Regions from separate parts of the Mesorhizobium sp. M0778 genome, predicted to be linked through region 3. Evidence: predicted binding sites of a transcription regulator. Region 3 holds the regulator's gene; each other region holds the start of a gene.
What was found. Region 3 encodes HrcA, which represses chaperone genes, less so after heat shock. Its sites were predicted from a motif close to GTTAGCACTCNCNNNNNGNGAGTGCTAAC; they were not measured.
Positions count from the first base shown of each region.

Region 1: the regulator HrcA is predicted to act here: its motif matches at 1,122-1,150, upstream of groES (co-chaperone GroES).
Region 2: the regulator HrcA is predicted to act here: its motif matches at 837-865, upstream of NKI22_RS12630 (co-chaperone GroES).
Region 4: the regulator HrcA is predicted to act here: its motif matches at 968-996, upstream of groES (co-chaperone GroES).

Region 1 covers NZ_JAMYPA010000017.1:54,735-56,933, forward strand. The annotation lists gene NKI22_RS22035 (GyrI-like domain-containing protein) at 1-8, shown strand, start outside; gene NKI22_RS22040 (bifunctional helix-turn-helix transcriptional regulator/GNAT family N-acetyltransferase) at 46-981, opposite strand; gene groES (co-chaperone GroES) at 1,210-1,506, shown strand; gene groL (chaperonin GroEL) at 1,569-2,199, shown strand, end outside.
Region 2 covers NZ_JAMYPA010000007.1:153,015-155,213, forward strand. The annotation lists gene NKI22_RS12615 (hypothetical protein) at 1-115, shown strand, start outside; gene NKI22_RS12620 (DUF1488 family protein) at 112-378, opposite strand; gene NKI22_RS12625 (hypothetical protein) at 375-647, opposite strand; gene NKI22_RS12630 (co-chaperone GroES) at 916-1,254, shown strand; gene groL (chaperonin GroEL) at 1,357-2,199, shown strand, end outside.
Region 3 covers NZ_JAMYPA010000023.1:52,614-54,812, reverse strand. The annotation lists gene rph (ribonuclease PH) at 1-136, opposite strand, end outside; gene hrcA (heat-inducible transcriptional repressor HrcA) at 269-1,381, shown strand; gene NKI22_RS25695 (hypothetical protein) at 1,415-1,612, shown strand; gene NKI22_RS25690 (PQQ-dependent sugar dehydrogenase) at 1,714-2,199, shown strand, end outside.
Region 4 covers NZ_JAMYPA010000029.1:53,055-55,253, forward strand. The annotation lists partial or broken gene NKI22_RS28210 (S46 family peptidase) at 1-213, opposite strand, end outside; gene NKI22_RS28215 (S46 family peptidase) at 260-622, opposite strand; gene groES (co-chaperone GroES) at 1,049-1,345, shown strand; gene groL (chaperonin GroEL) at 1,411-2,199, shown strand, end outside.

The DNA.
Region 1 (2,199 bases), on a different contig from region 3:
AAGGGTGAGGCACGGCAGGCCGACGCCGAAGCGCCGGAAGCGCTGCTACAGTTCCAGGTTCCAGTTCTGGCCGACCAGATCCCTGCCGAAGGAATGGTGGCACTCCTCGTTGGTCAATTTAAAGCCCACAGACTCATAGATGTGGCGGGCGGCGGCGAGCACGTCGTTGGTCCACAGCGTCAGTGTCCTGTAACCCGTGGCGCGGCAAAAGCCGATACATTCCTCGACCAGCCGCTTGCCGATGCCGAGACCTCGCGCCGAGGGCTCGACGTAGAGCAGGCGCAATTTCGCCACCGCGTCCGACTGGCGCACGACGAAGACGGAGCCGACGACCTCGCCTTCCCGCTCGGCGATCCAGCTGCGTTCCCATTTCGGATCGAAGGATTTGACGAATGTGCCGAGGATTTCAGCGACCAGCGCCTCATAGGTTTCGTCCCAGCCATATTCCTGCGCGTAGAGCAGGCCCTGGCGATGGATGATCCAGCCGATGTCGCCGACCTGCAGAGGCCGCAGCGTGTAGGGAATGTTGGGTTCGGCGGTCGCGCCCAGCAGACGCTGCACCGTCTGCATGGCCTTGACCAGCCTGTCCTGTTCGGGAACCGAAAGCCGGTCGAGCAATGCCGCGACCTGGTCGTGCGAGCCCTGGTTCAGCGGCGCGAAAGCCTGCCGCCCGGCCTTGGTCAGGGCGATCGACGAACGCCTTGCATCCGCCTCGATCGTGGCGCGCTCGACCAGATGACGTTCCTCGAATTTCTTCAGCAGCCGGCTGAGATAACCGGGATCGAGGCCGAGATCGCGCCCAAGGTCCGTGGCGGTCAGGCCATCGCGATGCGCCAGTTCATAGAGCACCCGCGCCTCGGTCAGCGAGAAGGTGCTTTTCAGCAGCCCTTCGTCGAGCAGCCCGATCTGGCGGGTATAGAAGCGGTTGAAGGCTCGCACCGCGTCGATCCGCTCCTTGCCTGGGTGATGATGAATGGTCATGGCATCCTCCTGCCGGTAAGATCAGCCATTTAGTTGACTTGGTCAAGTATCTGTTTGAAGCATCCGTTTGAAGCAATTGTTCTGATGATGCTCACCGGGCGCCTTGACTCGCGCGAGTTGCCAGACTATTTCAGCGCCACGTTAGCACTCCCCCAAGATGAGTGCTAACCATGTCCGGCGCCGCCGGACGGAGGAACTGTTCTCACCATTCTCATCGAGGAATAAAAAATGGCAAAGTCGAAGTTCCGCCCGCTTCATGACCGCGTGGTCGTTCGTCGGGTCGAATCCGAATCCAAGACCGCGGGCGGGATCATCATCCCCGACACGGCGAAGGAAAAGCCGCAGGAAGGCGAGATCATCGCCGTCGGTTCCGGCGCCCGTGACGAAGCCGGCAAGCTCGTCCCGCTGGACGTCAAGGCCGGCGACCGCATCCTGTTCGGCAAGTGGTCGGGCACCGAAGTCAAGCTCAATGGCGAAGACCTTCTGATCATGAAGGAAGCCGACATTATGGGCATCATCGGCTGAATATCGGCCTCACCCTCATTTAAATCTTCGGGCTCAATCCAAGCCCCTGCCAGGAGCTAAAAATGGCTGCCAAAGACGTAAAATTCTCCCGCGACGCTCGTGAGCGCATGCTGCGCGGCGTCAACATCCTCGCCGACGCGGTGAAGGTCACGCTCGGCCCCAAGGGCCGCAACGTCGTCATCGACAAGTCGTTCGGCGCACCGCGCATTACCAAGGACGGCGTCACCGTCGCCAAGGAAATCGAGCTTGAAGACAAGTTCGAGAACATGGGCGCGCAGATGGTCCGCGAAGTTGCTTCGAAGACCAACGACATCGCCGGCGACGGCACCACGACCGCGACCGTTCTGGCACAGTCGATCGTCCAGGAAGGCCACAAGGCGGTTGCCGCCGGCATGAACCCGATGGACCTCAAGCGCGGCATCGACCTCGCCGTCGCCGACGTCGTCGCGACGCTGATCAAGAACGCCAAGAAGATCAAGACCTCGGAAGAGGTTGCCCAGGTCGGCACCATCGCCGGCAATGGCGACGTTTCGGTCGGCTCGATGATCGCGGAAGCGATGCAGAAGGTCGGCAATGAGGGCGTCATCACCGTCGAGGAAGCCAAGACCGCCGAGACCGAGCTCGAAGTCGTCGAAGGCATGCAGTTCGACCGCGGTTATCTCTCGCCCTACTTCGTCACCAACGCCGAGAAGA
Region 2 (2,199 bases), on a different contig from region 3:
CACGTGCGATGCGCACGCGATGGTCGATCGGCTGAACAGTCGTGACATCGCGGCGGATGCAGGCGGACCGGAAGCCCCGAGAAAGCGTCTTGTGGACGGATCGCGACGGATCTAGCGAAAATCGGCCGCAGTCAGCACATATATGCTCCTGCGGGTGCGGGCATAGGCATTCCTGGCGACATCGTGGATCGAGCTGGAAGCCGTGTCGAAGGCCGCCAGATAGGTAGCTTCCGAGGCCGCCGTTCCCGGCTGCACTTTGGAGATGGCATCGGTTGCGACAGAGAAGGAAATCTGGAACATGCCGTCATGGCCGACGAAGCGGATGCGTTTGCTTGCCTCGTCGTAGCTGCGGCTGGGATTGGGAAATGTCAGGCTCATGATTTGGCCTCCGTCGATGCGGATACGGCCTGCTTGACTGTCCGCGCCGCCCGCTTCTTCTTTGGGGCGACCGGATTCAGAGCTGCCGCCGCGCGATCCGCCTCTTCCTTGGCCAGTCGCAATTCCCTCAGTCTTGCCGTTTTGATCGCCCTGGCCTTGGCCTCCGAGAGATATTCGGCAGTTGCCTTGTTCCGCTCCGCCGTTTTCTTTTGATTTTCCATGAAGCGAGCCTGAGCTTTTTCCATGATGTTCTGATTGCCTTCGGCCATCGGTAAAATCTCCCTTGCAGCGAAAGTCGTGAGTGTGAACTTCACCATAAAATAGGTGTTCAAAGACAGAAATTCAATTTCATTAATATTCGGCAATGCCCGAACACCAAGGGATAGCCAGGCAAAATAATTCATTCAATATTTGACATACCCAATTCATTCAATATTTGACATACCCCATGAATATTTTTTGGCACTCCTATCAATCGAGTGCCAAGGCGCCTATAGAGAGGGGCGGCCGCCTAAGCCGGCCCCAGAAAGAGTCCCCATGAAATTCCGGCCACTCCACGATCGCGTCGTCATTCGGCGCGCCGAAAGCGACACCAAATCCAAGGGCGGCATCATCATCCCCGACAATGCCAAGGAAAAACCGCAGGAAGGCGAAGTGATCGCCGTCGGGCCGGGCGCGCGGGACGAAAGCGGCGCGCTGATGGCGCTCGACGTCAAGGCCGGCGACCTCATCCTGTTCGGCAAATGGTCCGGCACCGAGGTCAAGATAGACGGCGAGGACCTTCTGATCATGAAGGAGGCCGACATCATGGGCATCATCGAGAAGAGCGAGATGGGCATCATCGACAAAACCGTGGCTGCCAAGAAGGCCGCCTGACTGGAATGCCGCGCGCCCTGCCGGGCGCGCAAAGGATGCTCCAAGCTTTGATTCAGGCGCGCTGCAAGCGTCTTGCCACAACCAACCGAACTGGAAAAAATCATGTCTGCCAAAGAAATCAAATTTTCCACCGACGCGCGTGACCGCATGCTGCGCGGTGTCGAAATCCTCAACAACGCCGTCAAGGTGACGCTCGGCCCTAAGGGCCGCAACGTCATCATCGACAAGGCCTATGGCGCGCCGCGCATCACCAAGGACGGGGTGACTGTGGCCAAGGAAATCGAACTTTCCGACAAGTTCGAGAACATGGGCGCACAGATGGTGCGCGAAGTGGCCTCGAAGACCAACGACCTCGCCGGCGACGGCACCACCACCGCCACGGTGCTTGCCGCTTCCATCCTGCGCGAGGGCGCCAAATTCGTTGCCGCCGGCATGAACCCGATGGACCTCAAGCGCGGCATCGACCTTGCCGTCACCGCCGTCGTCAAGGAAATCCAGGCTCGAGCCAAGAAGGTCAAGTCCTCAGGCGAGATCGCGCAGGTTGGCACCATTGCCGCCAATGGCGACACCAGCGTCGGTGCCATGATCGCCAAGGCGATGGACAAGGTCGGCAATGACGGCGTCATCACCGTTGAGGAGGCCAAGACCGCCGAAACCGAACTCGACGTCGTCGAAGGCATGCAGTTCGACCGCGGCTATCTCTCGCCCTATTTCGTCACCAATGCCGAGAAGATGCGCGCCGAGCTGGAAGACCCTTACGTGCTCATCCACGAAAAGAAGCTCGGCAATCTGCAGGCGCTGCTGCCCATCCTCGAAGCCGTGGTGCAAAGCGGCAGGCCGCTGTTGATCATCTCCGAGGACGTCGAGGGCGAAGCGCTGGCGACGCTGGTCGTCAACAAGCTGCGCGGCGGCCTCAAGGTCGCGGCCGTCAAGGCGCCTGGCTTC
Region 3 (2,199 bases):
TTTCCTCCAGGCTGGCCGTGCACAGCACATGCGTATCGCCGAACTTCACCAGGCACGAGCCTTCCGCATGCTTGGAGACGCCGCGCTCGAAGGAGATGGGGCGCATTTCGTCGAACTGGCGTTTGGAAGGGCGCATTCAGGCTTCTTTCTTTCTTCGGGATCTTGGCCGGCTTGTAGCCGCACGGGGCGTGAGGCGCAAAGGAAAATGGACCGGTTGCGCCGACGCCGCGGAAGTCTATATCTTCGGGCCGGAGGTTTTTGGCTCGAAATGACCAAGGCAGTCGATCCCGGTTCGCAATCGCACGTGCTCCCGTCGCACGCGCTGCAATCGCCCGCGCTTCAATCGCTCGACATGCGTTCGCGCGACATCTTCCGGCGCATCGTCGATTCTTATCTGAGGGATGGCGAGCCGGTCGGCTCGCGCAGCCTGTCGCGCATCCTGCCGTCGTCGCTATCGCCGGCCACCATCCGCAACGTGATGAGCGACCTCGAGCATCTCGGCCTGATCTATGCGCCGCATATTTCGGCCGGCCGTCTGCCGACCCAGGCTGGCCTGCGCTTCTTCGTCGATGCGTTCATGGAACTCGGTGACCTCTCCGACGAGGAGCGCCGCACCATCGAGGCGCAGGTGCGCGCCTCCGGCTCGGGCGCGACGCTGGAGCATATGCTGACCGAGGCCAGCCAGATGCTGTCCGGCATGTCGCGCGGCGCCGGCCTTGTGCTCGCCGCCAAGAACGAGGTGGCGCTGAAGCACATCGAATTCATCCAGCTCGAGCCGACCAAGGCGTTGGCCGTGCTGGTCTCGCAGAACGGCGACGTCGAAAATCGCGTCGTCGATCTGCCCGCCGGCATCACCGTCTCGCAATTGCACGAAGCCTCCAATTTCCTCAACGCCCATATTCGCGGCCGCACCCTGGCCGAAGCGCGGGTCGAGATCGCCCGCATCAAGGAAGAGACCAGGGCAGCCCTCGATACGCTTTCACAGGATCTGGTCGAGAAGGGCCTGGCGGTCTGGGCAGGCGCCGAAAGCGGGGTGCCTGGGCGGCTTATCGTGCGCGGCCGCGCCAATCTCCTGGAAAACGTCACTGCCCAGGCCGACATCGAATTGCTGCGGCATCTCTTCGAGGATCTCGAAACCCAGGACGGACTGATCCAGCTCCTCGACCTCGCCGAGGAGGGCCCGGGCGTGCGCATCTTCATCGGTTCGGAAAACAAGCTGTTTTCTCTGTCGGGCTCATCACTGGTGGTGGCACCCTATCGCGACAAGGACGCCCGCGTCGTCGGTGCGCTCGGCGTCATCGGGCCGACGCGGCTGAATTATGCGCGCATAGTACCGATGGTCGACTATACCGCGCAGCTGATTTCGCGCATGCTGCGCTAGGAGCCGCCGCGGCCTGCCGCAAGGAGAAAAAGAATGGCGCTGGAATCGTTCAAGGCCCAGATCAGCCTGCTGCTCGAAGAAATGATCAACCAGCCAGAGGATCAGCACGAGGTGCAAGAGCAGTTGCGCGAGAAGCTGCAAGAGATGCGGGCCATGGGCTTGCCGCTGCCGGCCGATCTGGTCGCGCTGGAAAAGCGCCTCGACGACGATTTCTACGCCGCCGGCAAGTGAATCGGGGTTCGGCTTCAAATCCTCGTGTGCTGGACGGCCGCTTGGAACGACCAATGCCTCATCCCGTTTGCCCTTTTCGAGGCGAATCCCGGAGGACGTTGATGATCCGATCTGGCGGCTTTGCGGCCATTGCCGCTGCTCTCCTTGTTGCGACACCGGCAGCCGCCCAGCAGGCGGATCAGAAGGTGCTCAAAGGCGAAGCCGCTTTTGGCGATTGGCACGCCGACAGGCCTGGCACCCGCCGCCTGATCGGGGCGCAAGACATGCCGCCAGCCGATCCCGCCCAATCCGCTTCGAACGGCGCCGGCGTGGCGGAACGGCCCGAAAGCGCCAAGCCAGATTTGCCGCCGGGCTTTTCGGCCGAACTGATCGCATCCGGCATCGTCAATCCGCGCGTCGTGCGCGTCGCTCCGAATGGCGACCTGTTCGTTGCCAACAGCCATGCCGACCAGATACGTGTCTACCGTCTCGCCGAGGACAGCGCCAAGCCCATCGAGAAAGCGATCTTCGCCAAGGGGCTCAGTTATCCCTACGGCATCGCCTTCTATCCGCCAGGAGACAAGCCGCAATGGGTCTATGTCGCAAAC
Region 4 (2,199 bases), on a different contig from region 3:
CCGAGCGCGGGCGCATAGACGAGGCGCACGTCCTCAATTTCGAGCTTCTGGAGGAGATAGTAGGAGACGCCGCCATACGTCGCAACGGCGATTGGGCTGTCCTTCACATGCGGCGATCAGGGCCTTTTTGTTCGTGGCGAGCCGCTCATAGCGGGCAAACCCGTTCAGCTTGTCCGAGACGCTCTTGAGCATTTCGGCGGTCACATCCCGCATGTCCTCGATCACATAGATGCGGCTGCCTGGCGCCGCGGGCAATTCTTCACCCAGGGCTCTTCGCCAGAAAGCCGTCTGTGAGATAGTCCTGGCCCTCCTTGCTGTGGTATTGGATGGATTCTAACACGCAATGATGATTGGTTGCGACCAGCCCTTGTGGACTGACGAACGAGGCGGAGCATCCGCCCAGTGATACGATCGCGTTGAGCGGGTCAGCGTCTAGACGGCCCAGCTGGGCGGGATAGATCTGGAGCCCATCCGCGCGCATGGCCGCGCACACTTCCGCAGTCTGGCCCGGCATCCACATACCTTCGTCCGCCGATGTAGCCGTGACTGTCCAGAGCAAGGCGATGGCAGTTGCTTTGGCCAAACATTTCAAATTCGAGTTCGTGCTGACTGTCGCTCTCATCTTGCCTCCTGTTCTCCGCAGATTGGATTGGTGACTATCGGGATGGCCGGAGTCCTGGCGCCCGCGCGGCGGCCACACCGTAAAGACCGAGTGGACGGCTAACGCAGGAATCCTGATGGCGCTCACCTCTCATCATATCGGTCGCGCGCAACGTTTGCGGATCATTCGCTGCACCAATCGTGCCAAATGAATAAAGCCTTCAGTTACAAATGGTGAGCCGCCCCATCCATGTGCGATCTCCGACGTCTTTCACGTAAAGGGCTCGGTGCTTCCACGCTCGTTTGCTCTTCGCCCGTCCCTCTTCCGTCTTGACTAGCAGGAGCCTACGGCCTATCTCACTGCCGCGTTAGCACTCGCTTCTGGTGAGTGCTAACCACGCTCCGGCAACGGAGAACCGTTCAACATCCGCACCAGGGAAATCCAAAAATGGCAAAGTCGAATTTCCGGCCGCTGCATGACCGCGTGGTCGTTCGTCGGGTTGAGTCCGAAGCGAAGACCGCCGGCGGGATCATCATCCCCGATACGGCTAAGGAAAAGCCGCAGGAAGGCGAGATCATCGCCATCGGTTCCGGCGCCCGTGACGAGGTCGGCAAGCTCGTCCCGCTGGACGTCAAGGCCGGCGACCGCATCCTGTTCGGCAAGTGGTCGGGCACCGAAGTCAAGCTCAATGGCGAAGACCTTCTGATCATGAAGGAAGCGGACATCATGGGCGTCATCGGCTGACACGCCGCCGCCTTTCATCCGCACCATCCAATCTGAATTTCGGGCGAAATGCCCAGGAGTAAAAAATGGCTGCCAAAGACGTAAAATTCTCCCGCGACGCTCGTGAGCGCATGCTGCGCGGCGTCAACATCCTCGCCGACGCGGTGAAGGTCACGCTCGGCCCCAAGGGCCGCAACGTCGTCATCGACAAGTCGTTCGGCGCACCGCGCATCACCAAGGACGGCGTCACCGTCGCCAAGGAAATCGAGCTTGAGGACAAGTTCGAAAACATGGGCGCGCAGATGGTCCGCGAAGTTGCTTCGAAGACCAACGACATCGCCGGCGACGGCACCACCACCGCGACCGTTCTGGCACAGTCGATCGTCCAGGAAGGCCACAAGGCGGTTGCCGCCGGCATGAACCCGATGGACCTCAAGCGCGGCATCGACCTCGCCGTCGCCGACGTCGTCGCGACGCTGATCAAGAACGCCAAGAAGATCAAGACCTCGGAAGAGGTTGCCCAGGTCGGCACCATCGCCGGCAATGGCGACGTGTCGGTCGGCTCGATGATCGCGGAAGCGATGCAGAAGGTCGGCAATGAGGGCGTCATCACCGTCGAGGAAGCCAAGACCGCCGAGACCGAGCTCGAAGTCGTCGAAGGCATGCAGTTCGACCGCGGCTATCTCTCGCCCTACTTCGTCACCAATGCCGAAAAAATGGTTGCGGATCTGGAAGACGCCTACATCCTTCTCCACGAGAAGAAGCTCTCCAACCTGCAGGCCATGCTGCCGATTCTCGAGGCTGTCGTGCAGACCTCGAAGCCGCTGGTCATCATCTCGGAAGACGTCGAAGGCGAGGCCCTGGCCACGCTGGTC